One region of the Mesobacillus sp. ABV4_180 genome, then DNA from elsewhere that is predicted to be linked to it. Evidence: predicted binding sites of a transcription regulator. Region 1 holds the regulator's gene; the other holds the start of a gene.
What was found. The regulator CtsR, encoded in region 1, represses protease genes until heat stress. The targets are predictions, from matches to a motif close to ATGGTCAATAAAGGTCAAACA.
Positions count from the first base shown of each region.

Region 1 (15,914 bases):
TATTATCTGGTTTACTACACTCTTCAAATCTTCAACAATATCCTCTTCTGATTTGCCAAGCGTTATCTGGTTGGATATTTGAAAAATATTACCGAGTGCCTCACTGCCTTCGCCGTATATCCCTCTTACCACTAAACCAAGCTGGTTAATCGCTGGCACAATCCGGTTCATCTGCTGTGTCAGTACGAGTCCGGGGAGGTGCATCATCACCGATGCCCGTAACCCCGTTCCTGCATTCGTGGGACAGCTGGTCAAATAGCCGAACTTCTCATCAAACGCATAATTGACATATTCCTCAAGCCAGTCATCAATTTCATTGGCAGCCTTCAAAGCTTCACTGAGCTGGAATCCCGGGAACAAGCATTGTATCCTGACATGGTCCTCCTCATTGATCATGATGCTGATCTCTTCATTATCAGTTAAAAGGACTGCGCCATGGATCGAGTTTTCAGCTAGATTGGGACTTATTAAATGTTTCTCAACAAGTACCCGTTTTTGCAGTGGCGGGATTTCATCCATCTTTATCAGTTCCAGCTGCCCAAATTTAGGTATGGATGTGTTTTCGGCACGCTCCATAATCGTGCCAATGACAGCCTCAGCCTCTCCATTTGTGAACAGAGTCGGAAAATTATATTCATCCAGATTCCGTGCGAACCGGATGCGAGAGCTGAGGACGATATCAGAATCAGGACCATCATCACTCATCCAGGAGCTTACAGCCTGACTGATGAACTTCTCCAATGACAAGGCTACTCCCCTCCCTCTTGCTTCTCTGATAATTTCTTTTCCAGTCCCCTGATCTGGTCCCTGGTCTCTGCAGCCTTCTCAAACTCCTCCTGGGAAATTAAACTTCTCAGAGTTTGCTTTAAATCATCAATCGTCTTCCTTAATTGAAGATCTCCGCCAATTCTCTTAGGAATCTTTCCAATATGCGTGAAATTACCGCTATGGAGCCTCCTTACAATGGGATTCAACTGGCCGCGGAATGCATCATAGCAAGTTGCACAGCCAAACCTTCCTACTTTCACAAACTGTGGAAACGTCATGGAACACTGCGGGCATTGAAGGACCTGTTCAGTTTGTAAAGCTTCCTTTTTCTGCTCCGGAAAAGCAGATTCCATATTCAACAATCCGGCAAGCAAGCTATTGATCGAAAAACCAGGTCCGTTGTTCATCATAAACATGTCGCCTTTTTCTTGTGCGCATTTTTCACACAAATGCATTTCCATTTTTTCGCCGTTTGAAAAATTCGTGAAGTGCAGCGTTGCCGGCCTTTGATTACATTCTTGGCAGATCATGCCCTCACCTCTTTATCTACTTTGCTTATTTAAATTTCAACGCCATCAGCATCGCCTTCAACATCCTCGCACGCAACTCATCGCGCTGCGGAAGTTCAATGTACAGGATTGACCTGTCAAGTACACTAAGCATGATCTTCGCTTCCCTGTCCGTGACAACGTCCTCCTCGACAATGCGGTAAATGACATCTTCAGCGCTGCTTTGCGAAATCCGTGTTTGAATCAAAGACAGTAGATCATCAATCAGGTGCGCATGGTCATAAGTCTGGACTTTGATGATACGGATATAACCGCCGCCACCCCGCTTGCTCTCAACAAGATATCCTCGTTCAATCGTGAACCTCGTATTAATGACATAGTTGATCTGGGATGGTACGCATTGAAATTTATCGGCGATTTCACTTCGCTTGATTTCAACGATCTCCTTATCGCTCATTTCCAAAACATGCTTGAGGTAATTTTCAATGATGTCCGATATATTCCTCACTAAACCTCCCCCTATCTGACTTTGACTATATTTGACATTAATTATACAAAAAAATTTTTTTCGATGCAATTAATGCATCCAGAATTATTTTCGCCAAAATTATGTATGCCAAAACATAACAATTAGGGGTGTTGTTGGTTATTATACCCATTTTAATTTAGGTGGAAACTTCTAATGAATTGATGTTAGGTATTTTTTTCATTTGGGCTGGATGACTTATTATATGGGCGAATGTGGTGATTAGTGCCTGGATGCAAGTGGTCGATATATCTGGAATTATGATCGATATATCTTAAAATGTGGTCGATAAAATTATAATTTCGCTGATATAATGCAAAATCTGGTCGATATATTTCATTTATCGCCAATATAAGCAAAGTACGAAACCAAAAGATTGTTTGCATGGAGACGTTTTTATGGTGATTTTCATTTTCTTGATTATTGGTTGGGAGATTAGTTAGAAAAAGTGAGATTCAATTGAGATAGCGCAAAGAATAATATATTCCTGTACTTTTTAAGAGGTTTCGTTTTTCTAATGCAAAAAAAGACACAAAAAAGAACAGCCATTACAGCTGTTCTTTCGTGTGCCCGGCGGCGTCCTACTCTCACAGGGGGAAACCCCCAACTACCATCGGCGCTGAGAAGCTTAACTTCCGTGTTCGGTATGGGAACGGGTGTGACCTTCTCGCCATCGCCACCAGACTATTTGGTTTGAGGTTTTGCTATTTTGCTTCGCAAAAAGCTTTATTCCCTCAAAACTAGATAATGTGTAAGAAGAATTCAAGAAGAACGAATGATCTATTTGGTTAAGTCCTCGAACGATTAGTATCAGTCAGCTCCACACGTCACCGCGCTTCCACCTCTGACCTATCAACCTGATCATCTTTCAGGGTTCTTACTAGCTTGCGCTATGGGAAATCTCATCTTGAGGGGGGCTTCATGCTTAGATGCTTTCAGCACTTATCCCGTCCGCACATAGCTACCCAGCGATGCCTTTGGCAAGACAACTGGTACACCAGCGGTGCGTCCATCCCGGTCCTCTCGTACTAAGGACAGCTCCTCTCAAATTTCCTGCGCCCACGACGGATAGGGACCGAACTGTCTCACGACGTTCTGAACCCAGCTCGCGTACCGCTTTAATGGGCGAACAGCCCAACCCTTGGGACCGACTACAGCCCCAGGATGCGATGAGCCGACATCGAGGTGCCAAACCTCCCCGTCGATGTGGACTCTTGGGGGAGATAAGCCTGTTATCCCCGGGGTAGCTTTTATCCGTTGAGCGATGGCCCTTCCATGCGGAACCACCGGATCACTAAGCCCGACTTTCGTCCCTGCTCGACTTGTAGGTCTCGCAGTCAAGCTCCCTTGTGCCTTTACACTCTGCGAATGATTTCCAACCATTCTGAGGGAACCTTTGGGCGCCTCCGTTACTCTTTAGGAGGCGACCGCCCCAGTCAAACTGCCCACCTGACACTGTCTCCCGCCCCGATCAGGGGCGCGGGTTAGAATTTCAATACAGCCAGGGTAGTATCCCACCGACGCCTCCACCGAAGCTGGCGCTCCGGTTTCTCAGGCTCCTACCTATCCTGTACAAGCTGTACCAAAATTCAATATCAGGCTACAGTAAAGCTCCACGGGGTCTTTCCGTCCTGTCGCGGGTAACCTGCATCTTCACAGGTACTATAATTTCACCGAGTCTCTCGTTGAGACAGTGCCCAGATCGTTACGCCTTTCGTGCGGGTCGGAACTTACCCGACAAGGAATTTCGCTACCTTAGGACCGTTATAGTTACGGCCGCCGTTTACTGGGGCTTCGATTCAGAGCTTCGCGTGAGCTAACCCCTCCTCTTAACCTTCCAGCACCGGGCAGGCGTCAGCCCCTATACTTCGCCTTGCGGCTTCGCAGAGACCTGTGTTTTTGCTAAACAGTCGCCTGGGCCTATTCACTGCGGCTCATCCGGGCTATTCACCCAAATGAGCACCCCTTCTCCCGAAGTTACGGGGTCATTTTGCCGAGTTCCTTAACGAGAGTTCTCTCGCTCACCTTAGGATTCTCTCCTCGCCTACCTGTGTCGGTTTGCGGTACGGGCACCATTTATCTCGCTAGAGGCTTTTCTTGGCAGTGTGGAATCAGGAACTTCGGTACTAAATTTCCCTCGCTGTCACAGCTCAGCCTTCACGCAAGCGGGATTTGCCTCACTTGCAGCCTAACTGCTTAGACGCGCATATCCAACAGCGCGCTTACCCTATCCTCCTGCGTCCCCCCGTCGCTCAAACGATAAAGAGGTGGTACAGGAATATCAACCTGTTGTCCATCGCCTACGCCTTTCGGCCTCGGCTTAGGTCCCGACTAACCCTGAGAGGACGAGCCTTCCTCAGGAAACCTTAGGCATTCGGTGGATGGGATTCTCACCCATCTTTCGCTACTCATACCGGCATTCTCACTTCTAAGCGCTCCACCAGTCCTTACGGTCTAGCTTCAACGCCCTTAGAACGCTCTCCTACCACTGACATCTAAGATGTCAATCCACAGCTTCGGTGATACGTTTAGCCCCGGTACATTTTCGGCGCAGAGTCACTCGACCAGTGAGCTATTACGCACTCTTTAAATGGTGGCTGCTTCTAAGCCAACATCCTGGTTGTCTAAGCAACTCCACATCCTTTTCCACTTAACGTATACTTTGGGACCTTAGCTGGTGGTCTGGGCTGTTTCCCTTTTGACTACGGATCTTATCACTCGCAGTCTGACTCCCACGGATAAGTCTTTGGCATTCGGAGTTTGTCTGAATTCGGTAACCCGATGAGGGCCCCTAGTCCAAACAGTGCTCTACCTCCAAGACTCTTACAACGTGAGGCTAGCCCTAAAGCTATTTCGGAGAGAACCAGCTATCTCCAAGTTCGATTGGAATTTCTCCGCTACCCACACCTCATCCCCGCACTTTTCAACGTGCGTGGGTTCGGGCCTCCAGTTGGTGTTACCCAACCTTCACCCTGGACATGGGTAGATCACCTGGTTTCGGGTCTACGACCACATACTCATTCGCCCTATTCAGACTCGCTTTCGCTGCGGCTCCGTCTCTTCAACTTAACCTTGCATGTAATCGTAACTCGCCGGTTCATTCTACAAAAGGCACGCCATCACCCATGAACGGGCTCTGACTACTTGTAGGCACACGGTTTCAGGATCTCTTTCACTCCCCTTCCGGGGTGCTTTTCACCTTTCCCTCACGGTACTGGTTCACTATCGGTCACTAGGGAGTATTTAGCCTTGGGAGATGGTCCTCCCAGCTTCCGACGGGATTTCTCGTGTCCCGCCGTACTCAGGATCCACTCAGGAGGGAACGAAGTTTCAACTACAGGGTTTTTACCTTCTCTGACGGGCCTTTCCAGACCACTTCATCTACCCCGTTCCTTTGTAACTCCATGTAGAGTGTCCTACAACCCCAAGAGGCAAGCCTCTTGGTTTGGGCTATGTCCCGTTTCGCTCGCCGCTACTCAGGGAATCGCGTTTGCTTTCTCTTCCTCCGGGTACTTAGATGTTTCAGTTCCCCGGGTCTGCCTTCAATACCCTATGTATTCAGGTAAAGATACTGTTCCATTACGAACAGTGGGTTTCCCCATTCGGAAATCTCCGGATCAAAGCTTACTTACAGCTCCCCGAAGCATATCGGTGTTAGTCCCGTCCTTCATCGGCTCCTAGTGCCAAGGCATCCACCGTGCGCCCTTTCTAACTTAACCTAAAAGGTCATTTCTCTAATTGAATAGAGAGAAAACTAAAATGGCGATCACTCGGTTTTTCTTGGTTCTTCTTACTTACGATTATCTAGTTTTCAAGGAACAAAAAAGTCTTGAGGCACTTGCTCCCTCAAAACTAAACAAACAAGCTGGTCAACAGTACGAACCGTAGGTTCGCATTCCGATTGCCCTTAGGCAATATCCTTAGAAAGGAGGTGATCCAGCCGCACCTTCCGATACGGCTACCTTGTTACGACTTCACCCCAATCATCTGTCCCACCTTAGGCGGCTGGCTCCAAAAGGTTACCCCACCGACTTCGGGTGTTACAAACTCTCGTGGTGTGACGGGCGGTGTGTACAAGGCCCGGGAACGTATTCACCGCGGCATGCTGATCCGCGATTACTAGCGATTCCGGCTTCATGCAGGCGAGTTGCAGCCTGCAATCCGAACTGAGAATGGTTTTATGGGATTGGCTCGACCTCGCGGCTTCGCGACCCTTTGTTCCATCCATTGTAGCACGTGTGTAGCCCAGGTCATAAGGGGCATGATGATTTGACGTCATCCCCACCTTCCTCCGGTTTGTCACCGGCAGTCACCTTAGAGTGCCCAACTGAATGCTGGCAACTAAGATCAAGGGTTGCGCTCGTTGCGGGACTTAACCCAACATCTCACGACACGAGCTGACGACAACCATGCACCACCTGTCACTCTGTCCCCCGAAGGGGAACGCCCTATCTCTAGGGTTGTCAGAGGATGTCAAGACCTGGTAAGGTTCTTCGCGTTGCTTCGAATTAAACCACATGCTCCACCGCTTGTGCGGGCCCCCGTCAATTCCTTTGAGTTTCAGCCTTGCGGCCGTACTCCCCAGGCGGAGTGCTTAATGCGTTTGCTGCAGCACTAAAGGGCGGAAACCCTCTAACACTTAGCACTCATCGTTTACGGCGTGGACTACCAGGGTATCTAATCCTGTTCGCTCCCCACGCTTTCGCGCCTCAGCGTCAGTTACAGACCAGAGAGCCGCCTTCGCCACTGGTGTTCCTCCACATCTCTACGCATTTCACCGCTACACGTGGAATTCCGCTCTCCTCTTCTGCACTCAAGTCCCCCAGTTTCCAATGACCCTCCACGGTTGAGCCGTGGGCTTTCACATCAGACTTAAAGGACCGCCTGCGCGCGCTTTACGCCCAATAATTCCGGACAACGCTTGCCACCTACGTATTACCGCGGCTGCTGGCACGTAGTTAGCCGTGGCTTTCTGGTCAGGTACCGTCAAGGTACCGGCAGTTACTCCGATACTTGTTCTTCCCTGACAACAGAGCTTTACGACCCGAAGGCCTTCATCGCTCACGCGGCGTTGCTCCGTCAGACTTTCGTCCATTGCGGAAGATTCCCTACTGCTGCCTCCCGTAGGAGTCTGGGCCGTGTCTCAGTCCCAGTGTGGCCGATCACCCTCTCAGGTCGGCTACGCATCGTCGCCTTGGTGAGCCGTTACCTCACCAACTAGCTAATGCGCCGCGGGCCCATCTGTAAGTGACAGCCGAAACCGTCTTTCAGCTTTCCCTCATGTAAGGGAAAGGATTATCCGGTATTAGCTCCGGTTTCCCGAAGTTATCCCAGTCTTACAGGCAGGTTGCCCACGTGTTACTCACCCGTCCGCCGCTGATCTTCAAAAGCAAGCTAATGAAGATCCGCTCGACTTGCATGTATTAGGCACGCCGCCAGCGTTCGTCCTGAGCCAGGATCAAACTCTCCAAGAAAGAGTTATGAGTTAGCTCATAAAATAAAACGTTGGCTCTTGTCTTCTATAATAGAAGCAAGAATATTATTGTTTGTTGACGCTTGTTTGTTTAGTTTTCAAAGAGCAATTCTTTGACCGTATCAACAGGTCAGCTTTAACATACTAACATGATGAATCAAAAAGGTCAAATGTTTTTTTTGGTGGAGCCTAGCGGGATCGAACCGCTGACCTCCTGCGTGCAAGGCAGGCGCTCTCCCAGCTGAGCTAAGGCCCCATATTAAAGTAAGTGAATGGTCGGGAAGACAGGATTCGAACCTGCGACCCCTTGGTCCCAAACCAAGTGCTCTACCAAGCTGAGCTACTCCCCGATATATTGAGAAAAATAATGGCGCGCCCGAAAGGAGTCGAACCCATAACCTTCTGATCCGTAGTCAGACGCTCTATCCAATTGAGCTACGGGCGCATATTTGTTTTTTTTAGCTAACTTGGTGCCGAGGACCGGAATCGAACCGGTACGGTAGTCACCTACCGCAGGATTTTAAGTCCTGTGCGTCTGCCAGTTCCGCCACCCCGGCTAAAAATGGAGCGGAAGACGGGATTCGAACCCGCGACCCCAACCTTGGCAAGGTTGTATTCTACCACTGAACTACTTCCGCATATTTTATTGATTTGTTTGAAAAAATGGTGCGGGTGAAGGGAGTCGAACCCCCACGCCTTGCGGCGCCAGATCCTAAGTCTGGTGCGTCTGCCAATTCCGCCACACCCGCATATTAATATTAAGTCATTTTCGCCAGCGCGAAAAAACTATGGTGAGCCATGAAGGACTCGAACCTTCGACCCTCTGATTAAAAGTCAGATGCTCTACCGACTGAGCTAATGGCTCGTACAAAGATTAGCTTCGATAAAAAGTTTCTCTGCTCAAAATCCCTCCGGGATTTCTCGCATGCTTCCGCTGATGCTGATCAGAGAAGCAAGAAGCATGGTGCCGGCGAGAGGACTTGAACCCCCAACCTACTGATTACAAGTCAGTTGCTCTACCAATTGAGCTACACCGGCATATAATGTAGAATATTTCACTATCTGAAATTATTATGGTGGAGGATGACGGGATCGAACCGCCGACCCTCTGCTTGTAAGGCAGATGCTCTCCCAGCTGAGCTAATCCTCCATATATATGCCCGGCGGCGTCCTACTCTCACAGGGGGAAACCCCCAACTACCATCGGCGCTGAGAAGCTTAACTTCCGTGTTCGGTATGGGAACGGGTGTGACCTTCTCGCCATCGCCACCAGACTATTTGGTTTGAGGTTTTATTCCCTCAAAACTAGATAATGTTGTAAGAAGAATTCAAGAAGAACGAATGATCTATTTGGTTAAGTCCTCGAACGATTAGTATCAGTCAGCTCCACACGTCACCGCGCTTCCACCTCTGACCTATCAACCTGATCATCTTTCAGGGTTCTTACTAGCTTGCGCTATGGGAAATCTCATCTTGAGGGGGGCTTCATGCTTAGATGCTTTCAGCACTTATCCCGTCCGCACATAGCTACCCAGCGATGCCTTTGGCAAGACAACTGGTACACCAGCGGTGCGTCCATCCCGGTCCTCTCGTACTAAGGACAGCTCCTCTCAAATTTCCTGCGCCCACGACGGATAGGGACCGAACTGTCTCACGACGTTCTGAACCCAGCTCGCGTACCGCTTTAATGGGCGAACAGCCCAACCCTTGGGACCGACTACAGCCCCAGGATGCGATGAGCCGACATCGAGGTGCCAAACCTCCCCGTCGATGTGGACTCTTGGGGGAGATAAGCCTGTTATCCCCGGGGTAGCTTTTATCCGTTGAGCGATGGCCCTTCCATGCGGAACCACCGGATCACTAAGCCCGACTTTCGTCCCTGCTCGACTTGTAGGTCTCGCAGTCAAGCTCCCTTGTGCCTTTACACTCTGCGAATGATTTCCAACCATTCTGAGGGAACCTTTGGGCGCCTCCGTTACTCTTTAGGAGGCGACCGCCCCAGTCAAACTGCCCACCTGACACTGTCTCCCGCCCCGATCAGGGGCGCGGGTTAGAATTTCAATACAGCCAGGGTAGTATCCCACCGACGCCTCCACCGAAGCTGGCGCTCCGGTTTCTCAGGCTCCTACCTATCCTGTACAAGCTGTACCAAAATTCAATATCAGGCTACAGTAAAGCTCCACGGGGTCTTTCCGTCCTGTCGCGGGTAACCTGCATCTTCACAGGTACTATAATTTCACCGAGTCTCTCGTTGAGACAGTGCCCAGATCGTTACGCCTTTCGTGCGGGTCGGAACTTACCCGACAAGGAATTTCGCTACCTTAGGACCGTTATAGTTACGGCCGCCGTTTACTGGGGCTTCGATTCAGAGCTTCGCGTGAGCTAACCCCTCCTCTTAACCTTCCAGCACCGGGCAGGCGTCAGCCCCTATACTTCGCCTTGCGGCTTCGCAGAGACCTGTGTTTTTGCTAAACAGTCGCCTGGGCCTATTCACTGCGGCTCATCCGGGCTATTCACCCAAATGAGCACCCCTTCTCCCGAAGTTACGGGGTCATTTTGCCGAGTTCCTTAACGAGAGTTCTCTCGCTCACCTTAGGATTCTCTCCTCGCCTACCTGTGTCGGTTTGCGGTACGGGCACCATTTATCTCGCTAGAGGCTTTTCTTGGCAGTGTGGAATCAGGAACTTCGGTACTAAATTTCCCTCGCTGTCACAGCTCAGCCTTCACGCAAGCGGGATTTACCTCACTTGCAGCCTAACTGCTTAGACGCGCATATCCAACAGCGCGCTTACCCTATCCTCCTGCGTCCCCCCGTCGCTCAAACGATAAAGAGGTGGTACAGGAATATCAACCTGTTGTCCATCGCCTACGCCTTTCGGCCTCGGCTTAGGTCCCGACTAACCCTGAGAGGACGAGCCTTCCTCAGGAAACCTTAGGCATTCGGTGGATGGGATTCTCACCCATCTTTCGCTACTCATACCGGCATTCTCACTTCTAAGCGCTCCACCAGTCCTTACGGTCTAGCTTCAACGCCCTTAGAACGCTCTCCTACCACTGACATCTAAGATGTCAATCCACAGCTTCGGTGATACGTTTAGCCCCGATACATTTTCGGCGCAGAGTCACTCGACCAGTGAGCTATTACGCACTCTTTAAATGGTGGCTGCTTCTAAGCCAACATCCTGGTTGTCTAAGCAACTCCACATCCTTTTCCACTTAACGTATACTTTGGGACCTTAGCTGGTGGTCTGGGCTGTTTCCCTTTTGACTACGGATCTTATCACTCGCAGTCTGACTCCCACGGATAAGTCTTTGGCATTCGGAGTTTGTCTGAATTCGGTAACCCGATGAGGGCCCCTAGTCCAAACAGTGCTCTACCTCCAAGACTCTTACAACGTGAGGCTAGCCCTAAAGCTATTTCGGAGAGAACCAGCTATCTCCAAGTTCGATTGGAATTTCTCCGCTACCCACACCTCATCCCCGCACTTTTCAACGTGCGTGGGTTCGGGCCTCCAGTTGGTGTTACCCAACCTTCACCCTGGACATGGGTAGATCACCTGGTTTCGGGTCTACGACCACATACTCATTCGCCCTATTCAGACTCGCTTTCGCTGCGGCTCCGTCTCTTCAACTTAACCTTGCATGTAATCGTAACTCGCCGGTTCATTCTACAAAAGGCACGCCATCACCCATGAACGGGCTCTGACTACTTGTAGGCACACGGTTTCAGGATCTCTTTCACTCCCCTTCCGGGGTGCTTTTCACCTTTCCCTCACGGTACTGGTTCACTATCGGTCACTAGGGAGTATTTAGCCTTGGGAGATGGTCCTCCCAGCTTCCGACGGGATTTCTCGTGTCCCGCCGTACTCAGGATCCACTCAGGAGGGAACGAAGTTTCAACTACAGGGTTTTTACCTTCTCTGACGGGCCTTTCCAGACCACTTCATCTACCCCGTTCCTTTGTAACTCCATGTAGAGTGTCCTACAACCCCAAGAGGCAAGCCTCTTGGTTTGGGCTATGTCCCGTTTCGCTCGCCGCTACTCAGGGAATCGCGTTTGCTTTCTCTTCCTCCGGGTACTTAGATGTTTCAGTTCCCCGGGTCTGCCTTCAATACCCTATGTATTCAGGTAAAGATACTGTTCCATTACGAACAGTGGGTTTCCCCATTCGGAAATCTCCGGATCAAAGCTTACTTACAGCTCCCCGAAGCATATCGGTGTTAGTCCCGTCCTTCATCGGCTCCTAGTGCCAAGGCATCCACCGTGCGCCCTTTCTAACTTAACCTAAAAGGTCATTTCTCTAATTGAATAGAGAGAAAACTAAAATGGCGATCACTCGGTTTTTCTTGGTTCTTCTTACTTACGATTATCTAGTTTTCAAGGAACAAAAAAGTCTTGAGGCACTTGCTCCCTCAAAACTAAACAAACAAGCTGGTCAACAGTACGAACCGTAGGTTCGCATTCCGATTGCCCTTAGGCAATATCCTTAGAAAGGAGGTGATCCAGCCGCACCTTCCGATACGGCTACCTTGTTACGACTTCACCCCAATCATCTGTCCCACCTTAGGCGGCTGGCTCCAAAAGGTTACCCCACCGACTTCGGGTGTTACAAACTCTCGTGGTGTGACGGGCGGTGTGTACAAGGCCCGGGAACGTATTCACCGCGGCATGCTGATCCGCGATTACTAGCGATTCCGGCTTCATGCAGGCGAGTTGCAGCCTGCAATCCGAACTGAGAATGGTTTTATGGGATTGGCTCGACCTCGCGGCTTCGCGACCCTTTGTTCCATCCATTGTAGCACGTGTGTAGCCCAGGTCATAAGGGGCATGATGATTTGACGTCATCCCCACCTTCCTCCGGTTTGTCACCGGCAGTCACCTTAGAGTGCCCAACTGAATGCTGGCAACTAAGATCAAGGGTTGCGCTCGTTGCGGGACTTAACCCAACATCTCACGACACGAGCTGACGACAACCATGCACCACCTGTCACTCTGTCCCCCGAAGGGGAACGCCCTATCTCTAGGGTTGTCAGAGGATGTCAAGACCTGGTAAGGTTCTTCGCGTTGCTTCGAATTAAACCACATGCTCCACCGCTTGTGCGGGCCCCCGTCAATTCCTTTGAGTTTCAGCCTTGCGGCCGTACTCCCCAGGCGGAGTGCTTAATGCGTTTGCTGCAGCACTAAAGGGCGGAAACCCTCTAACACTTAGCACTCATCGTTTACGGCGTGGACTACCAGGGTATCTAATCCTGTTCGCTCCCCACGCTTTCGCGCCTCAGCGTCAGTTACAGACCAGAGAGCCGCCTTCGCCACTGGTGTTCCTCCACATCTCTACGCATTTCACCGCTACACGTGGAATTCCGCTCTCCTCTTCTGCACTCAAGTCCCCCAGTTTCCAATGACCCTCCACGGTTGAGCCGTGGGCTTTCACATCAGACTTAAAGGACCGCCTGCGCGCGCTTTACGCCCAATAATTCCGGACAACGCTTGCCACCTACGTATTACCGCGGCTGCTGGCACGTAGTTAGCCGTGGCTTTCTGGTCAGGTACCGTCAAGGTACCGGCAGTTACTCCGATACTTGTTCTTCCCTGACAACAGAGCTTTACGACCCGAAGGCCTTCATCGCTCACGCGGCGTTGCTCCGTCAGACTTTCGTCCATTGCGGAAGATTCCCTACTGCTGCCTCCCGTAGGAGTCTGGGCCGTGTCTCAGTCCCAGTGTGGCCGATCACCCTCTCAGGTCGGCTACGCATCGTCGCCTTGGTGAGCCGTTACCTCACCAACTAGCTAATGCGCCGCGGGCCCATCTGTAAGTGACAGCCGAAACCGTCTTTCAGCTTTCCCTCATGTAAGGGAAAGGATTATCCGGTATTAGCTCCGGTTTCCCGAAGTTATCCCAGTCTTACAGGCAGGTTGCCCACGTGTTACTCACCCGTCCGCCGCTGATCTTCAAAAGCAAGCTAATGAAGATCCGCTCGACTTGCATGTATTAGGCACGCCGCCAGCGTTCGTCCTGAGCCAGGATCAAACTCTCCAAGAAAGAGTTATGAGTTAGCTCATAAAATAAAACGTTGGCTCTTGTCTTCTATAATAGAAGCAAGAATATTATTGTTTGTTGACGCTTGTTTGTTTAGTTTTCAAAGAGCAATTTGTTTTGCTGCTCCGTTAGAAGCAACTCTTATATATTATCAGGTTCAAAACCCGATGTCAATAAGTTTTTTTATTTCTTTGTTGCTGACTAAGTAGCTCGTAGCAACAGATATAAATATAGCATCTTTATATTCCAATAGCAACAGGTTTTTATGAATTTTATTTACGAAAACAAAAGAAAGATAATTCATATTTCTGTGTCCAAATCCGGCGGAGAATAACTATTGTTTTTGATCTGCTTTCTATAAGAATGAATGCTTCCTATCAATTTTTCACCCAATCCTATCCTATTCGGTGAATAATATTAAAGAAGGGCAAAACGGTTTAGCCGCTTTGCCCTTCTCTCTACACTTATATTAACGGTGGCGCATCAATGGGAATAACAGAACATCCCTGATGGATGGTGAATTTGTCAGAAGCATGACCAATCGGTCGATCCCGATACCCAGACCCCCTGTTGGAGGCATTCCGTATTCGAGTGCTTCGATGAAATCATCATCCATTTCGTGTGCTTCATCGTTTCCTTGTTCTTTTTCTTTTAATTGAGCTTCAAAACGCTCTCTTTGGTCGATCGGATCGTTCAGCTCGGTGAATGCATTCGCATGTTCCCTTGCAACGATAAATAATTCGAACCTGTCAGTAAAGCGAGGGTCTTCGTCATTCTTTTTAGCAAGAGGAGAAATATCAACCGGATGGCCGAAGATGAATGTCGGCTGGATCAAGTGCTCTTCTACTTTTTGCTCGAAGAATTCATTGACGATGTGGCCATACTGCATGTGCTCAGTGATTCCTACTCCATGCTCCTTAGCCAGGGCGCGAGCTTCTTCAGTGCTCATTTGCGGCCAGAAGTCGACACCAGTATATTCCTTGATTGCATCTACCATGTGAACTCTCTTCCATTCAGGCTTCAGGTCGATTTCATACTCACCGTACTGGATCGTAGTTCTGCCCAAAACATCCTGAGCGATGTGGGCGACCATGTTTTCAGTAAGAGACATGATATCACGCCAATCCGCGTATGCTTCATAAAGCTCAAGCATTGTAAATTCAGGATTATGTCTTGTGGAAATCCCTTCATTACGGAATACACGGCCGATTTCATATACTTTTTCCAAACCGCCGACGATCAGGCGCTTTAGGTGAAGCTCGATCGCGATTCGCATGTATAACTGCATATCAAGAGCATTATGATGAGTGATGAACGGACGAGCAGATGCTCCACCGGCAATTGAATGCATTAATGGCGTTTCTACTTCCAGGTAGCCCTGTCCATCGAGATAACGGCGCATTGACTGGATGATCCGGCTGCGGTTAATGAAAGTATTCTTGCTCTCGCTGCTTGTGATCAAATCAAGATAACGCTGGCGGTATCGCTGCTCGACATCTTTAAGTCCATGGAACTTTTCAGGAAGCGGACGAAGTGCCTTTGACAAGAACACGAAGTTTTGGGCTTTGATCGATAGCTCGCCCACTTTCGTTTTGAACAGAGTTCCTTCTACACCGATGAGATCTCCAAGGTCAGCTGTATCGAAAACCTCATATTGTTCTTCTCCTACTGCATCCTGGCGAACATAAATCTGGATTTGTCCTTCAAGATCCTGGATGTGCGCGAATCCCGCTTTTCCTTTGCCGCGCTTCGTCATGATCCGTCCTGCTATTTTAACAGAAACATTCTTTGTTTCGATTTCTTCTTTTTCCAATTCACCATATTCGCTGGTCAGTTCTCCAGTCAGGTGAGTCCGTTCGAAACGCTTACCGAATGGATCCATGCCTTTTTCACGCAATGAATTCATCTTTTCCCGTCTGACTCTGAGCTGGTCATTCAATTCTTCATGACTCATGTCGTTTTCACTCCAATATATAAATAAATTTATTATGTAATCCTAAGTATGTTTGGTGGATACTTTTATTATTTTACACAAACTATCGTGTTCAGACATTAAAAATCTCTGAATTACGCTTTTTAGCGCAAAAAAACCGCCAAATAGAATAAAAACTGCCAGTTTTACGACTGGCAGTTACATTAATAAAAGTATTATAGGAAATGTCGCATTCAATGTCAATTTTTATCCAGCCTGATGCGCCTTTTCCTCGTTCGCCTCAACTTCATCAGCGAAGTTTGTCAACAAATCGACAAGCTGGTCTCTTGTGCTGCATTCAATGATTCCATTTCGGACTATTGCGTTGCCGCGGATGCCTTTAAGGTACCATGCAGCGTGCTTGCGCATTTCGCGGACAGCAACATTTTCGTTTTTCAATGCGATCAGGCGGTCAAGGTGAAGGATGCTTACGTCGATTTTCTCACGAGCAGTCGGTTCTCCCATCAATTCACCTGTCTCCAGGTATTTCACCGTACGGTAGATCATCCATGGATTTCCGAGTGCGGCGCGGCCAATCATGACTCCGTCTACACCTGTCTCTTCAAGCATTCTTTTTGCATCCTGTGGTGTCTCGACGTCTCCGTTGCCGATTACCGGAATGTTGACAG
Region 1 covers NZ_JBSWTJ010000001.1:189,587-205,500, forward strand. The annotation lists gene ACXAEA_RS01055 (protein arginine kinase) at 1-747, opposite strand, end outside; gene ACXAEA_RS01060 (UvrB/UvrC motif-containing protein) at 750-1,298, opposite strand; gene ACXAEA_RS01065 (CtsR family transcriptional regulator) at 1,324-1,785, opposite strand; rRNA gene rrf (5S ribosomal RNA) at 2,372-2,487, opposite strand; rRNA gene ACXAEA_RS01075 (23S ribosomal RNA) at 2,588-5,522, opposite strand; rRNA gene ACXAEA_RS01080 (16S ribosomal RNA) at 5,728-7,277, opposite strand; tRNA gene ACXAEA_RS01085 (tRNA-Ala) at 7,457-7,532, opposite strand; tRNA gene ACXAEA_RS01090 (tRNA-Pro) at 7,550-7,626, opposite strand; tRNA gene ACXAEA_RS01095 (tRNA-Arg) at 7,645-7,721, opposite strand; tRNA gene ACXAEA_RS01100 (tRNA-Leu) at 7,745-7,833, opposite strand; tRNA gene ACXAEA_RS01105 (tRNA-Gly) at 7,840-7,914, opposite strand; tRNA gene ACXAEA_RS01110 (tRNA-Leu) at 7,941-8,025, opposite strand; tRNA gene ACXAEA_RS01115 (tRNA-Lys) at 8,066-8,141, opposite strand; tRNA gene ACXAEA_RS01120 (tRNA-Thr) at 8,239-8,314, opposite strand; tRNA gene ACXAEA_RS01125 (tRNA-Val) at 8,351-8,426, opposite strand; rRNA gene rrf (5S ribosomal RNA) at 8,435-8,550, opposite strand; rRNA gene ACXAEA_RS01135 (23S ribosomal RNA) at 8,627-11,561, opposite strand; rRNA gene ACXAEA_RS01140 (16S ribosomal RNA) at 11,767-13,316, opposite strand; gene lysS (lysine--tRNA ligase) at 13,783-15,267, opposite strand; gene dusB (tRNA dihydrouridine synthase DusB) at 15,493-15,914, opposite strand, start outside.

Region 2 (15,914 bases), 640 kb from region 1:
CATGCATTGATTTTATTGGCGAAATCTAAAATATATCGACCACATTTTGCATTATATCAGCGGATTTTTAAATATATCGACCACATTTTAAGATATATCGACCACTTTCCCCAATATATCGACCACTTTCCCCAATATATCGACCAACCCATGAAAACCCAACTACCTCCTTTAGCTAAAACCCCATGCCTGCCACTCATCCAATCTCCCAATCTCCACCCCGCCACTACATTTTCAAATCCACACCTTCTCGAATACTCTGTCCGTATGTTATACTACATTAGTTAAAGTTGCTTCGATAAAACACTATATGTGTATTTATATACAAATCAAGGTTCCGAGACTAACTAATAAAAGGTTTCACAATTTTTTTTACGGAGGATCACATGGGAAAAGACTCTAAAGCAAGGAAACAAAAAGGCCTATTGCTGTCATTTGTTCCTACAGGTGAATACTACTTCACCAAAGGGGTCAAGGCTTTCCACAGGCGGGATTTGAAGAAGGCTGAAAAGTATTTCCAGCGCGCAATGCAGCTTGAACCCGGCGAGCCGATGATCGTTTGCCAGCTGGCAATCGTGCAGTCGGAGTTGGGGGAATACCAGCAGTCTAACCGTCTTTTGCACTTGGTCCTCGAAGAACTTGATGAAAACATGGCGGAGAGCCATTATTTCTTAGCGAATAACTATGCTCATATGGGATTATTTCGGGATGCTTTCAGGCATGCGAACTTATACTTGGAATTGAATGAAGACGGGGAGTTTGCTGAAGATGCGAACGACCTTCTTGAGCTTCTGACGCTTGAGGCGGAAGAAATGGATGAGGATTATTACGAAGAGGATGACTTGATCATCAAGCAGGAGGAAGCAAGAAATCACCTCGAATCCGGTGAGTTTCCGAAGGCGATTGAGATTTTCCAGGAAGTCATCGAAGAGTATCCAGAATACTGGTCGGCTTACAATAATCTCGCGCTGGCTTATTTTTACCTTGGTGAGACGGTTAAGGCTCGTGACATCCTGAATGATGTATTCGAGCAGAACCCAGGCAATCTGCACGCATTGTGCAATGCCCTTGTTTTTGCGCATTACCAGGGTCACGATAAGGAAGGCCAGGATTTAAAGGACTCCTTAGAAAAAATACATCCAATCCATGTTGAGCATCAGTTCAAGCTTGGCGCAACCTTTGCGCTTGTCGGCGAATACGAACTGGCTTACAGATGGCTGAAGAAGCTGCAAAAATCAGGCTTTGAAGGCGACGGAGCATTCTATTACTGGCTGGCTCACGCGTCTTATTTTACCGGCAGGGAAAATACAGCACGTTTAGTGTGGAAAAAGGTACTCGAGTTCAGTCCGGAAAAAGAAGGCATGGAACCTTGGGCTGATCAACCAGGCGTGAAGTTCGAAACCCAGGTATCTGCCATCCTGAACCAGCTGAACAGTGATTATCCGGAAGAGCGTCTATTTGCCCTTTTCCTTACATCTGTGTCCGCAAAAAAGAAAGAAATACTCGAAGCGGATAAATCCACAGATAAAATGACGGAAATGGAAAAATCGTATCTTTCCTACCTGGCATCAGGCAAGTTGAACAGCAGGAAAGAGGAGGTCAAAGGCGCGCATGAAACGGCTAAGCTCCTGTACGACCACCACCGGCCAATCAGCAAAAATGAAGCTGGCGTCTACATTATGTGGTTTTCAGTATTCGAGCAGGCAGCGAAAGCAGGCTATGACTTCAAAAACAAGAAAGCATGGGCTGCGGCAGTTGACTATCTCTGGGATAAGCTAAGAAATATCAAGACATCCAAACAGGCAGTCGCGAAAAAATACGGATTGTCTGTCTCCACGCTATCCAAATATATTAATTTGGCAAACGAGTTCCTTCAGGAAGAAGACAGCATGTAAAATAAAGGCTAGCCCATCTGATTGGCAGAAGGGCTGGCCTTTTTTTGTACTTCGACAATAACTCTATTTCTCTTGTGACCTGTACGCTTTATTCCCCTGGCATGAAAATTTCCCAGCTTACCTTACGAGGGCTTTGTAATCGTTGATTTCCCACCCTTCAAGCGTGTAGGCCATTTCCCAGAATTGCAGCTCGTAATGGCTGCTAATCAAAAAATGCTGTTTCATTTTTTCTCTTTCATTTTCCGATGAGCTCTCTGCCAGTTTATCCAAAAGATTGAGCTGCTCTTTCACAAGATCGCCAAACCAGTCGCTTCCATAGGCCGAGATCCATTCCTGGTAGATCGTGGTTTCTGGCGTTGCATTCTTAAGCTTTTCTCCAATCTCATAGTAAATCCAGTAGCAAGGCAGAATGGCGGCAATGATTTCACCAAGACTTCCTGATGCGGCCACCCGGTAAAGGTGGGAGGTATATGCATAGGCTGTCGGTGCGGGTTCAAAGCTTTGCAACTCTTCCTTTGTGACCCCAAGCTGTCCTATAAATTTCTCGTGTAAGCCAAGCTCAGCCTGATATGTACCCTGGGCATGGGCAGCCATTCTGGATGTTGTAGCCAAATCCTCCGCGCGTGAAGCAGCAATCGACTGGATACGAGCGAAGTGGGAAAGGTAATAAGAATCCTGCAAGACATAATAATGAAAGCTTTCAAGTGATAATGTTCCATCGGCGATTCCCTGTACGAAAGGGTGGTTGAAATTTGCCTCCCAAATCTTGTTTGCTTCTTGACGAATGATCTGTGTAAAACTGGACATGAAAAAACCTCCTTAGATTTCAGCATCCTCAGGTTGAAGGATACTTTTTTCCAATAAAAAAACCACTTTCTGCAGGCAGAAAGTGGTCGTATTGGCAGCAAGTAAAATCGATAAGCTCCAGATACTCCACTTCCCTACGCTGGTATGATCCAGATCAGGTTCAAAGGGTCTTAAAGTTTCACTTTAATCTCAGCCTTAGCAAAAGGCTCCCCTAGCAGATTTGCATTATAAGTGTTTATTTGTAAATCATCATAACATCCTGCGTATTTATGTCAATATTTTAAACAGATCCTGTCCATCAAACCATTTTTGGCAAATAAGTGAACACGATCATTTTTCAAGCATATTTTTGGACTATATGCTTCCTGTTTTATAGGATATGTTTAGGCAGGAAATACTATTTTCGAATGAAAACCGAAAATGATTGCGGATTATGATATTCAAAGGAGTTGTACACCATGTCAGAAGAGAAAATTTATGACGTCATTATCATCGGTGCGGGTCCGGCAGGGATGACGGCAGCTGTTTATACATCACGTGCGAACTTGTCGACGCTGATGCTTGAGCGCGGCGTACCGGGCGGACAGATGGCTAATACAGAGGAAGTTGAAAACTACCCTGGCTTCGACCACATCCTGGGACCGGAACTTTCGACCAAGATGTTCGACCACGCAAAAAAATTCGGTGCGGAATATGCTTACGGTGATGTAAAGGAAGTCATCGACGGCAAAGAATATAAAACGATCAAGGCTGGAAACAAAGAATATAAAGCACGCTCGATCATCATCTCTGCAGGTGCTGAGTACAAGAAGCTTGGCGTTCCTGGCGAACAGGAGCTCGGGGGCCGCGGCGTTTCTTACTGTGCAGTTTGTGACGGTGCATTCTTTAAAGGAAAAGAACTTGTGGTAGTCGGCGGCGGAGACTCTGCGGTTGAAGAGGGTGTATATCTGACCCGTTTCGCTTCAAAAGTGACGATCGTTCACCGACGCGATGAGCTTCGCGCGCAAAAAATCCTTCAAGACCGTGCATTTGCCAATGACAAGATTGATTTCATCTGGAACCATACTGTCAAGCAAATCAATGGGGACGGAAAGGTTGGCAGCGTGACACTTGTTTCCACACAAGATGGCGAAGAAAAAGAATTCGCGGCTGACGGTGTTTTCATTTATATTGGAATGGTTCCGCTGACGAAGCCGTTCGAAGGCCTTGGAATCACAAACGGCAACGGCTACATCGAAACGAACGAGCAAATGGAAACGAAAGTTCCGGGCATCTTCGCAGCTGGTGATATTCGTGAAAAAACACTTCGACAAATTGTTACAGCAACGGGTGATGGCAGTATCGCAGCCCAGAACGCACAGCATTATGTCGAAGAGCTCGTTGAAGAATTAAAAGCAAACGCATAATTTTTATGGACTGCTGAATCTGTCAGAAATTAATTGGTAAAAACAGCATGTCTCGGCATAAATTAACAAAACGTAATTAGATATTAATTCTTCTGTAACAGTAGTGAAACAATCATGGGGTATTATAGAAGTAGAAATTGACCCCCTTTTAAAAATATAATCCTTTGACGGCACAGGTTATCCTGTGCTTCTTTTTTTACATAAAAGTGAAACAGGCTGCTTCCAGGGATTATAACACCTCTCCTAGTCGACCATACTTCTAATTGACAATCCTTAACAAAAATATCATCTTTGTATTCATTGTGGCGAAAATCTAAAAATAGTATAATGGAAAGAATAAAAGTTCGGCGTATGATCAATGGCTGTTTTCGCATTGAGCACTGCTTTTATATTAGCTTACAGCGTTTTCATCAAAAGCAGTTATAGCAAAATGTCCAGCTTCAGTGTCTAAAACATGAAGGTATGTGATTGGGCACGTATGTATATTTGAAGAGGTGGAATCGATGCAGCGCGTGACGAATTGTGTTTTGGTAAAAGATAAAAAAATTTTACTGCTGCAAAAGCCGCGCCGCAATTGGTGGGTGGCTCCGGGCGGGAAAATGGAACCAGGAGAAACCGTGAAGGATTCCTGTGTCAGGGAATTCCGCGAAGAAACGGGCATATACTTGAGAAACCCGCAGATTAAAGGGATTTTCACGTTTGTCATCAAAGAAGACGATCAAGTGGTGTCCGAGTGGATGATGTTCACTTTTTACGCTACTGCAGCGGATGGAATCAACCTTGATGAATCGGAGGAAGGAACGATATCCTGGCATGACCTCGATACCATCAAAGATCTTCCGATGGCTGCAGGCGATTATCATATCCTGGATTATATGGTCCATGGACAGGGTATTATCTACGGAACCTTTACTTATACACCGGATTTTGAGCTGATCAACTACAGGCTCGATCCTAATTGATATCGTATTAAACTTCATTTTCAGGGGGAAAGAGAAATGAGTACCGGTTCAACTACTGATACCCAGCTCGTGATTATTACAGGGATGTCTGGCGCTGGAAAGACCGTCGCGATCCAGAGTTTTGAGGATTTAGGATTTTTCTGCGTGGATAATCTGCCGCCAACATTGCTGCCGAAATTCCTTGAGCTAATGAAGGAATCAGGCAATAAAATGAATAAAGTCGCACTTGGCATGGATTTGCGCGGCCGTGAGTTTTTTGACTCGCTGTTTAAAGCGCTTGATGATTTGGCTGAAACTTCATGGGTTGCACCGCAGGTATTGTTTCTTGACGCTGATGATTCAACGCTTGTGCGCCGTTATAAAGAAACAAGGCGTTCACACCCGCTGGCTCCATCCGGACTTCCGCTTGAAGGCATTCAGCTTGAGCGCGAGCTTCTGGAAGAGCTGAAGGGCAGAGCACAAATCATCTATAAAACAACTGACATGAAACCGAAGGAGCTTCGTGAGAAAATCCTTGAGGAGTTTTCAGTCAATAAAAAGACCATTTTCACCGTAAATGTGATGTCTTTCGGATTCAAGCATGGAATTCCGATCGATGCTGATTTAGTTTTCGATGTGCGCTTTTTGCCGAATCCGCACTATATTGATCATATGCGTCCAAAAACAGGTCTTGATGAAGATGTGTCGACATATGTTTTGAAATGGAACGAAACGACCAAGTTCCTTGAAAAGGTGACGGACCTTTTGAGCTTCATGCTTCCGCATTACAAGCGAGAAGGCAAGGCCCAACTGATCATCGCCATCGGCTGCACAGGCGGACAGCATCGCTCTGTTGCACTTGCTGAACATATCGCCAAGTTTTTCGAGAAGGACTATCATACTCGTGTGACACACCGGGATATTGAAAAAAGGAAGGGACAGACCACATGATGACGGACCGACAGCCAAGAATCGTCATCATCGGGGGAGGAACCGGCTTGCCAGTCCTTCTTCGCGGCCTGAAGAAATACCCTGTTGATATCACCGCGATCGTGACAGTTGCCGATGATGGCGGAAGTTCAGGCAGGCTTAGGGAGGATATGCATATTCCTCCGCCTGGTGATATCCGAAATGTCCTTGCTGCACTGTCAGACGTGGAGCCGTTGATTGAAGAGATGTTCCAGCACCGGTTCAATACTTCTAATGAATTGTCCGGCCATTCTCTTGGGAACCTGATTCTTGCGGCAATGACATCGATTACCGGTAACTTCGTCCATGCCATCCAGGAAATGAGCAAGGTCCTGAATGTGCGCGGCAAGGTGCTCCCGGCAGCGAACAGAAGTGTCATGCTGAATGCGGTAATGGAGGATAACAGCATTGTCAGGGGCGAATCGAAAATTCCTTACTCGGGTAAAAGGATCAAGAGGGTATTCCTCAATCCTGAAGGTGTCAAGCCGCTTCCGGAAACGCTCCAGGCAATCAGGGAGGCTGATTTGATTGTCATTGGTCCAGGAAGCTTATATACGAGCATCCTGCCAAACCTTCTAGTTAAAAAACTGGGGAATGAAGTATGCAAGGCCCAGGGGCGAAAAGTGTATATTTGCAACCTGATGACGCAGGCAGGAGAGACACATGACTTTGCTGCCAGTGACCATATAAAAGCAATCTATGACCATGTAGATTGTGCTTTTATTGATACAATCCTTGTTAACAGCGAAACCATCCCGCCGGATGTCGAGCTCAGATACAAGGAGGAGCTTGCCCAGCCTGTTCATTTTGATCTTGATATGCTGATGTCCCTTGGGGTTGAGGTTGTCCAGGAGGAAATCGCTGAACTCGAGGGCAATGTCATCAGGCACGATACAAAAAAAGTAGCAGAAATTTTATATTCTATGATTTTAAATGAAACCAAAAAGAGATATAACGCGTAAATAGAGGATGCAAGCGTTTGTCTTCTTTCGGACCAGTATAAATATCGTCGAAGCTTTTAAATAAATCAGGTTGCTGCGCTATACAAATTAGGGGGTGAGAAGGTGTCGTTCGCTTCGGAAACAAAAAAGGAACTCACGAATATTGACGTGAAGGGCTGCTGCGCAATCGCGGAACTGTCCGCTTTGATCCGGATGAATGGTTCCCTTTCCTTCTCAAATCGCAAACTCATCGTAGACATACAGACTGAAAATGCCGCAATTGCAAGGCGCATCTATACTTTGATCAAGAAAAGCTATCAGGTCCAGGTGGAACTGCTGGTGCGCAAAAAGATGAGGCTGAAAAAGAATAATGTTTATATTGTCCGCTTGAAGGAATCAGCCAGAGAAATTCTGGAGGATTTAAAGATTTTAGGAGAAGGCTTTGAAATCATTCATGAAATTTCGCCAGAATTGGTGAAGAAGAAATGTTGTAAGCGTTCTTACCTTAGAGGCGCATTCCTGGCAGGAGGGTCTGTCAACAATCCGGAGACATCTTCCTATCATCTTGAAATAGCCTCTATGTACCAGGAGCATAATGACTCATTATGTGAATTGATGAATACCTTTGGCCTGAACAGCAAAACGCTTGAGCGGAAAAAAGGTTTTATCACATATTTAAAAGAAGCAGAAAAAATCACCGAGTTTTTGAATATCGTAGGCGCGATCAACGCGCTGTTAAGATTCGAGGATATCCGGATTGTACGTGATATGAGAAACTCAGTAAACCGACTGGTCAATTGTGAAACAGCAAACTTGAACAAGACGATCGGGGCGGCCCTTAGGCAGGTTGAAAACATCCGATATATTCGCGATTCGGTAGGCCTTCACATTTTACCGGATAAATTGAGGGAAATAGCCCAACTTCGGGTCGATTACCAGGATGTTACTCTGAAGGAATTGGGCGAGATGGTAACAGGCGGAACAATCAGTAAATCAGGAATCAATCACCGGCTCCGGAAAATAGATGAGATAGCAGAAAAACTGCGTGCCGGCCAGATCATCAATAAATAGAGGGTTAGAGGAGGAAAACACAAATGGTCGAAAGACAAGTGCAAGTCAAGCTCAAAACAGGTTTACAAGCTCGTCCGGCAGCATTGTTCGTACAGGAAGCAAACCGGTTCTCGTCTGATATTTTCCTTGAGAAAGACGGAAAGAAAGTAAACGCAAAGAGCATCATGGGACTGATGAGCCTTGCCGTAAGCGCAGGCGCATCCGTTAACTTGATTGCAGACGGAAATGACGAAGACGAAGCTTTGGAAAAGCTGGCTGAATATATCCAGAAGGAAAACTAGAATTTCCACTAAAAAACTCGCTCCTGGCACTCAGGAGCGAGTTTTTAATCTGTTTATTTATCTTTCTTTTCTTCTAGTACATTGCGAGTGATGATTTGGTCAACAAGACCATATTCCTTCGCACGTTCAGCAGTCATGAAATTATCGCGGTCAGTGTCTTTCGCGATGACATCAAGCGGCTGGCCAGTGCGCTCTGAAAGAATCGTATTAAGCTTTTCACGAAGGAAAAGGATGCGCTTCGCAGCGATTTCAATTTCTGTCGCCTGTCCCTGAGCACCGCCAAGTGGCTGGTGGATCATGACTTCAGCATTAGGAAGGGCATAGCGCTTGCCTTTCGTTCCGGCAGCAAGCAGGAATGCACCCATGGATGCAGCCATACCGATACAGATTGTCTGGACATCAGGCTTGATGAACTGCATAGTATCATAGATTGCCATGCCGGCAGTGATGCTGCCGCCCGGGCTATTGATGTAGATGGAAATGTCTTTTTCCGGATTTTCAGCTTCCAGGAAAAGCAGCTGAGCTACGATTGAATTTGCAACATTGTCATCAATCCCGCTTCCCAGCATAATGATGCGATCCTTTAAAAGGCGGGAATAAATATCATATGCCCGTTCGCCCCGATTCGTTTGTTCAATAACTGTAGGAATCAAGTTCATGTGTTTTTTCCTCCTTTAACATAAAGATCATTCATTGCCATTTTCATGGCAGATAGCAGGCTGGCATAAACTGGATCGTTTGCCATAATACCTATGTAATTTTAATGATACACGCATGGTCAATGAAGGTCAAACGAATCGCTTACAAAGCCTGCATAAACAGTTCGACAATAATGTATATTCCAATTTGCTGTACCGTATCCATCTTACCCAACAATAACATTTTTAAACGATTCCAATGGTCCCTCTTCCAAAAAACATTCTTGCAAACAAGGGAAACATACCCTATAATAGGTAAGCGTAACGCTAACTTTATACATGCCCTCGTGGTGCAACGGATAGCACGTAAGATTCCGGTTCTTGAGATGTGGGTTCGATTCCTGCCGAGGGCGTCCTAAATCCCCCAGCGCTTAATTTAAGCGCTGGGGGATTTTTATATGCTTCTATTTATTTTTTGTAAATTAGGTAAATAAGCACAACTTGTATAGGTGATTCAATCAAACAAGTCCTCCTGTCTTTTCATAGTGTATAAAGAGACTGTCTAAAGTCTTGAAAAAATATGAAAGGAAGATGAATTTGGCAGAAATTAATCAAGTACAGCAAATACCTGATAGTTGTTTTGAACCTGTTCCTGTGGGTGGTTTTAATGTAACGTTGTTGAGAGTTGAGCCAGTGGCAGGTGGATATAGGTGGGTATACCAAATAGATAATATTAACGCTCCGCGGGCATTGAGTGATTGGGTACTAGGTATTGACTTTGAGTGTCGTTCACAAATTACTGAATGCTTAGCGACCCCGATTTTCACTACTGGAACAACACCTGGAGAACTAGTGCCGTATGGAGATTGTGAAAATGAAGAATTCACGGCTGCGCCTTTGCCTTGCCCTCCTAGGTCGGATTGTAGTGCTGGAGAAAGATTAGTTGGGTTTAAATTTGATGAAATAGGCGAACTAGACGCAGGTAATTCACAAATATTTGCAATTACACTACCACAGCCGCCAATGTACGAAATAGGATGTATAGCCCTAAAGATTGGGCAAGGTGGTCAGGAAGGGGAAGCTGAATTTTGTGGAGAAATCTGCCTTCCAGCATGTGTAGTCGATTGTGACAATCAATGTCTATGCCCTGATGATCAAAACACATTTAATTGTCGTGTGGATTTTCCGCCCACTTGCTTCAGGTTAGCTAGTACTGACCCAGCAGATGTACTATTTGGTTTTTGTATCGGCAGTGTTGGAAGTGCGACCTCCAGACCGTGTCAAGCTCCAGCTGAGGTATTTGTTTGCGACCAAACTTTAACATGCTGTGTCCCTGTCTTAAGATGGACTCGCCAAGTAAGGTTGCAAATACAGTTTAACGTCCCGAAACAAGGACAGTGTGGAGGGCGATTATATGAGTGCTGTTACGATGAAGTCACTGTAACCCAAGTATGCTTTACCTGTCCTGGTGAAATGCCGGACTTCGAGGAACCAGGTTGTGAAAACACCACAATTACGGTTAATTCGGTAAGACCGACTGGCACTGGTGATGCTGTAATTAACTATACTGTTGAACTCCCTAATTGTGTCTCAGACCTAGGATAATTCAGTAGTCAGAAGTTGAATGATTCCAAAATAACTGAAATCCCCCTGCCACTTTATCAGGCAAGGGGATTCTTGTTTTGGAAGCGTGGCAAATACTTTCCATACACCAATTCCCTTTTATCATGTAAAATAAATGAAGGGGTGATTTAGATGGATCTGAAAGCTGGATTGTGGCAAAAGCAGACGTTAAAATTGGCGATGACTCAGGAGCTTACCCAGGCGATTGCGCTTTTGCAATATTCCGCACAGGAGCTTGCGGCTTTTCTTGAAGCTAAATCGATGGAAAATCCCCTTATTCAAGTAGACTTTAAAAATATTTCTCATTTTGATGCCAGTATGGACCGAACGCGAAAGACGCAAAGGAAGTCGTTTGAACGGGATCAGCGAAACCTAATCGAGCAGATTGGGTCACATGAGAGTGATACCCTTGAGGAACACCTGCTATCTCAATTGAACTTGATAAAAGCTACTCCGGAAGAAAAACTGATTTTACATGAGTTGATTGAAAACATAGATGAAAACGGTTACTTAAATATCCAAAGGGAAGACCTTATAAAAAAATACGCGGGTGACGAAGAAATAATTGATTCCGCTTTCTTTAAACTCCAATCTCTGGATCCTGCCGGCATAGCGGCCAAGGACCTGCAGGAATGCCTGCTGCTTCAATTAACAAGACAGGGCAGGACTCCAGAAAATGTATTGGCCATAAAAATTATCCGGGACCATTTTCTTCTTTTTGCCGAGAAAAAATGGAAGGCGCTGGCGAAAATGCTGAACGTCGATTTGAAGGACATCCAGAAAGTTCATGACAGTATCCAGCAGTTGAATCCAAAGCCCGGGGCGTCTTTTCAGCGCGGAAAGCCGGCCTATATTGTTCCCGATGTGGTTGTGAAGCGCGAGGGAGACGAATTGAGCATCAGTGTTTTTGATGCACTGATCCCGAAGGTTTCCTTTAATGCAGGATACTATCAACAGCTGTCCGGACATAAGGACAAGGAAGTGAATAAATTTCTTCAGGAAAAGCATGGGGATTATCAGTGGATCCAGCGTAGTCTCGAACAGAGAAAGGAAACACTGTTGAAGGTCTCGATGAAAATCATCGAAAAGCAAGAGGATTTCTTTTTAAAAGGGCCTGCACACCTGCAACCGATGACGATGAGAGAAGTCGCGGAAGAGCTCGAAATCCATGAATCCACGGTAAGTCGGACTGTCCGTGAAAAATTTATGCAAACCCCATCCGGGACATATGAATTGAAGTCCTTTTTCACAAGTGCGATCCAAACAACCGAAAATGACCAGGCTTCATCGCAAAAAGTGAAAGCAGCGATCGAGCACTATATAAAAGAAGAAGATAAGCAGAAACCACTATCCGACCAGGTCCTTGTTGAAATGTTAAAGGAACAGGAAGGAATGGTCGTATCGAGGAGAACCGTCGCAAAATACCGTGACCAGTTGGGCATACCATCGTCATCCAAACGGAAACGTTTTGATTGAAATTGGATTATATTTCCGTTTTGCGAATAAAGAGTCGTTATTTGCGAATAAATTTCTTTTTTTGCGAATAAACTCTCTGGATTTGCGATTAAAATTGTTTATTTGCGAATAAAGTCAAGATATGCGGATAAATGTGTTTTCTGTAAAAGAATTCAACATTTTTGGCGAAGAAAAAGGGTATTCAACTAGTCTAAGGAGAGCAAAAATGAAAAAAACAGTCAAACTATACTCCCGTCCCCGCTGCCATCTGTGCGAAACAGCACGAGAAATCCTCGAAGACCTTCAGCAGCAATGGAATTTTACAATAGAAGAAATCAATATCGACCTTGATGATGAGCTTGTTGAGAAGTATGGAATCATGATTCCTGTCGTGGAATTGGACGGGGAAGAACTGCAATATGGCAATGTGAACAAAAAGTTCATAAGTGAAGCGTTTTCACGAAAAAACCTTGAGTTTATTAGTTGATTAAGGTTTTCACTCCTGTTAGAATGAATTTTGTAGCAGGGGTGATTTTTTTTACCGCAGGTGGGACATAATATGTCTTGGCGGGACATTTTTTGACCAACACTGATAAAGGAGAATATCATATGGATCAATCGCTCATTGATATTCAAAAAAGAATATTGCCCGATTTAATGCAAGTTATGCAAAAACGATACCTCATCCTCCAATACATAAACGTGATGCAGCCAGTTGGCAGGAGAAACTTATCCGTCAGTTTGAATCTGACTGAACGGATTTTGCGTTCTGAGGTTGAATTTTTGAAGGACCAGAATCTGATCTCGATGTCGGTTCAGGGAATGACCTTGACCGAAGAGGGAAAAGATATACTGGAAAGTCTTGATAGAGTAATGCGAGACATAATGGGTATAAACACATTAGAGCAGCAGCTGCAAAAGCGCATGGGCATCCGGAAAGTGATTGTTGTCCCAGGAGACAGCGACCGTTCGCCATGGGTCAAAAGCGAGCTGGGGCGTGCGACGGCAAATAGCATGAGAGATCTTCTCCAAAGCAACAATATAATTGCTGTAACTGGAGGATCGACTATGGCGGCTGTGGCAGATATGTTGACACCCGATTTCGGAGAGAAGGATTTGCTGTTCGTGCCTGCAAGGGGCGGAATTGGCGAGGACGTCAAGAATCAGGCAAACACGATTTGCGCAAACATGGCGGACAATACGAATTCACGCCATCGGGTTTTTTACGTACCGGACCAGGTCAGCAGCGAGATTTATGAATCCTTCATCAAAGAGCCGCTGATTTATGAGGTTTGGAATTTAGTTAAATCAGCAAGCATGGTTTTACATGGTATTGGAGACGCTATTACAATGGCGGAACGTCGAAATACCAGCCATGAGGATCTTCAGAAAATCCTCGATGGAAAAGCAGTTGGCGAGGCTTTTGGTTATTATTTTAACGAAGCCGGGGAAATCGTCCACAAAGTGCTGACGATCGGTCTCCAACTTAATGATCTCGAACATATCGGCGATGTCATTGCGGTAGCCGGCGGTGAATCAAAGGCAAAGGCAATCAGAGCCTATATGAAACAGGCACCTTCTTCTACAATCCTGATCACGGATGAGGGAGCCGCTAAAACATTGTTACAAGGGTAACACCTTTATATAAACAACACCTTTTAAGGAATCAAAGGAGGAAATACACATGGCAGTAAAAATTGGTATTAACGGATTTGGTAGAATTGGACGCGTTGTTTTCCGCGCAGCATTAAAAAACCCTAACGTAGAAGTAGTGGCAGTTAACGACTTAACTGATGCAAACATGCTTGCTCACCTTTTAAAATATGATACAGTTCATGGAACTTTGAATGAAGAAGTAACAGTTGACGGCGACTATCTTGTAGTTGCAGGACAGCGCGTTAAAGTTTTGGCAGAAAGAGATCCTGCACAGCTTGGCTGGGGCGACCTTGGCGTAGAAATCGTAGTAGAATCTACTGGACGTTTCACTAAGCGTTCTGACGCTGCTAAGCACCTTGAAGCAGGCGCTAAGAAGGTTATCATCTCTGCTCCAGCGACTGACGAAGATATCACAATCGTAATGGGTGTTAACGATGACAAGTACGATGCGGCTAACCACCACGTAATCTCTAACGCATCTTGTACAACAAACTGCTTGGCTCCATTCGCGAAAGTATTGAACGACAACTTCGGAATCAAGCGCGGTATGATGACAACTGTTCACTCATACACAAATGACCAGCAAATTCTTGACCTTCCGCACAAAGACTACCGTCGTGCGCGTGCAGCTGCGGAAAACATCATTCCTACAACAACTGGTGCTGCAAAGGCAGTTTCTCTAGTATTGCCTGAGCTTAAAGGCAAATTGAACGGTGGAGCAATGCGTGTACCAACTCCAAACGTTTCACTAGTTGACCTTGTTGCTGAGCTTGAAAAAGACGTAACAGTAGAAGAAATCAACAATGCTCTTAAGGCAGCTTCAGAAGGCGACCTTAAAGGAATCCTTGGTTACAGCGAAGAGCCGCTAGTATCTAGCGACTACAATGGCTGTGCAAACTCTTCTACAATCGATGCACTTTCAACAATGGTTATGGAAGGCAGCATGGTAAAAGTAATCTCTTGGTATGACAACGAGTCTGGTTACTCTAACCGTGTAGTTGACCTATGTGATTTCATCGCTAAAAAAGGTCTGTAAGCTAATATTGGATAACCAATCCAATATTGACTATAATGTAGTAGGATGAAAAGGGGAGCGGGGAAAAGTCCCTCTCCTCTTTTTCTGCTTAATCGCCTTGCAGCCACTGGCATCAGCCAGGAGGCTCAGGTGCCATTTTAAAGGAGGTCTCTAGCCTTGAACAAAAAGACAGTTAAAGATGTGGATGTAAAAGGGAAACGAGTTTTTTGCCGCGTTGATTTCAACGTGCCGATGAAGGATGGACAGGTAACAGATGAAACAAGGATCCGTGCGGCTTTGCCAACGATCCAATACCTGGTTGAGCAGGGAGCGAAAGTCCTTCTTGCAAGCCACCTTGGCCGTCCAAAAGGGCAGGCTGTTGAAGAATTGCGTTTGACTCCAGTAGCAAAGCGTTTGTCTGAGCTGCTTGGCAAGGATGTAAAGAAAACAGACGAAGCTTATGGCGACTCTGTAAAATCTGAAATCGACAGCATGAACGAAGGCGATGTCCTGCTTCTTGAGAATGTCCGCTTCTATCCAGGCGAAGAGAAGAACGATCCTGAACTGGCAAAGGCATTTGCTGATTTGGCAGATGTATACGTAAACGATGCTTTCGGAGCTGCCCATCGTGCGCACGCTTCAACTGAGGGCATTGCAAAGCACCTCCCTGCAGTTTCAGGCTTCCTGATGGAAAAAGAGCTTGAGGTTCTTGGTAAAGCATTATCAAACCCAGAGCGACCGTTCACAGCAATCATTGGCGGAGCAAAAGTTAAAGATAAGATTGGTGTCATCGACAATCTGTTAGAACAAGTAGATAACCTGATCATCGGCGGCGGACTTGCTTATACGTTCGTAAAGGCACAGGGCCACGAAATCGGAAAGTCTCTTTTAGAAGAAGATAAAATTGAATTGGCTAAGAGCTTCATGGAAAAAGCAAAGGCAAAGGGCGTTAACTTCTACATGCCTGTAGACGCAATCGTTGCCGATGATTTTTCTGCTGATGCAAATACAAAGGTCGTTGCGATTGAAGAAATTCCTTCAGACTGGGAAGCTCTTGATATCGGGCCTAAAACAGCTGAAACTTACCGCGATGTGATCCAGAAGTCTAAATTGGTCATCTGGAACGGACCAATGGGTGTCTTCGAAATCGACAAGTTCGCAGAAGGTACAAAGGCTGTAGCACAAGCTTTAGCCGATGCTAACGATACATATTCGG
Region 2 covers NZ_JBSWTJ010000001.1:827,892-843,805, forward strand. The annotation lists gene ACXAEA_RS04055 (tetratricopeptide repeat protein) at 387-1,895, shown strand; gene tenA (thiaminase II) at 2,013-2,702, opposite strand; TPP riboswitch at 2,817-2,925, opposite strand; gene trxB (thioredoxin-disulfide reductase) at 3,161-4,108, shown strand; gene ACXAEA_RS04070 (NUDIX hydrolase) at 4,612-5,070, shown strand; gene rapZ (RNase adapter RapZ) at 5,107-6,000, shown strand; gene ACXAEA_RS04080 (gluconeogenesis factor YvcK family protein) at 5,997-6,980, shown strand; gene whiA (DNA-binding protein WhiA) at 7,083-8,030, shown strand; gene ACXAEA_RS04090 (HPr family phosphocarrier protein) at 8,054-8,311, shown strand; gene clpP (ATP-dependent Clp endopeptidase proteolytic subunit ClpP) at 8,365-8,970, opposite strand; tRNA gene ACXAEA_RS04100 (tRNA-Arg) at 9,291-9,362, shown strand; gene ACXAEA_RS04105 (hypothetical protein) at 9,520-10,554, shown strand; gene rpoN (RNA polymerase factor sigma-54) at 10,705-12,048, shown strand; gene ACXAEA_RS04115 (glutaredoxin family protein) at 12,254-12,514, shown strand; gene ACXAEA_RS04120 (sugar-binding transcriptional regulator) at 12,637-13,662, shown strand; gene gap (type I glyceraldehyde-3-phosphate dehydrogenase) at 13,712-14,719, shown strand; gene ACXAEA_RS04130 (phosphoglycerate kinase) at 14,876-15,914, shown strand, end outside.
Region 2: clpP (ATP-dependent Clp endopeptidase proteolytic subunit ClpP) is a predicted target of CtsR. The motif match lies at 9,086-9,106, and genes of this name have one in related genera.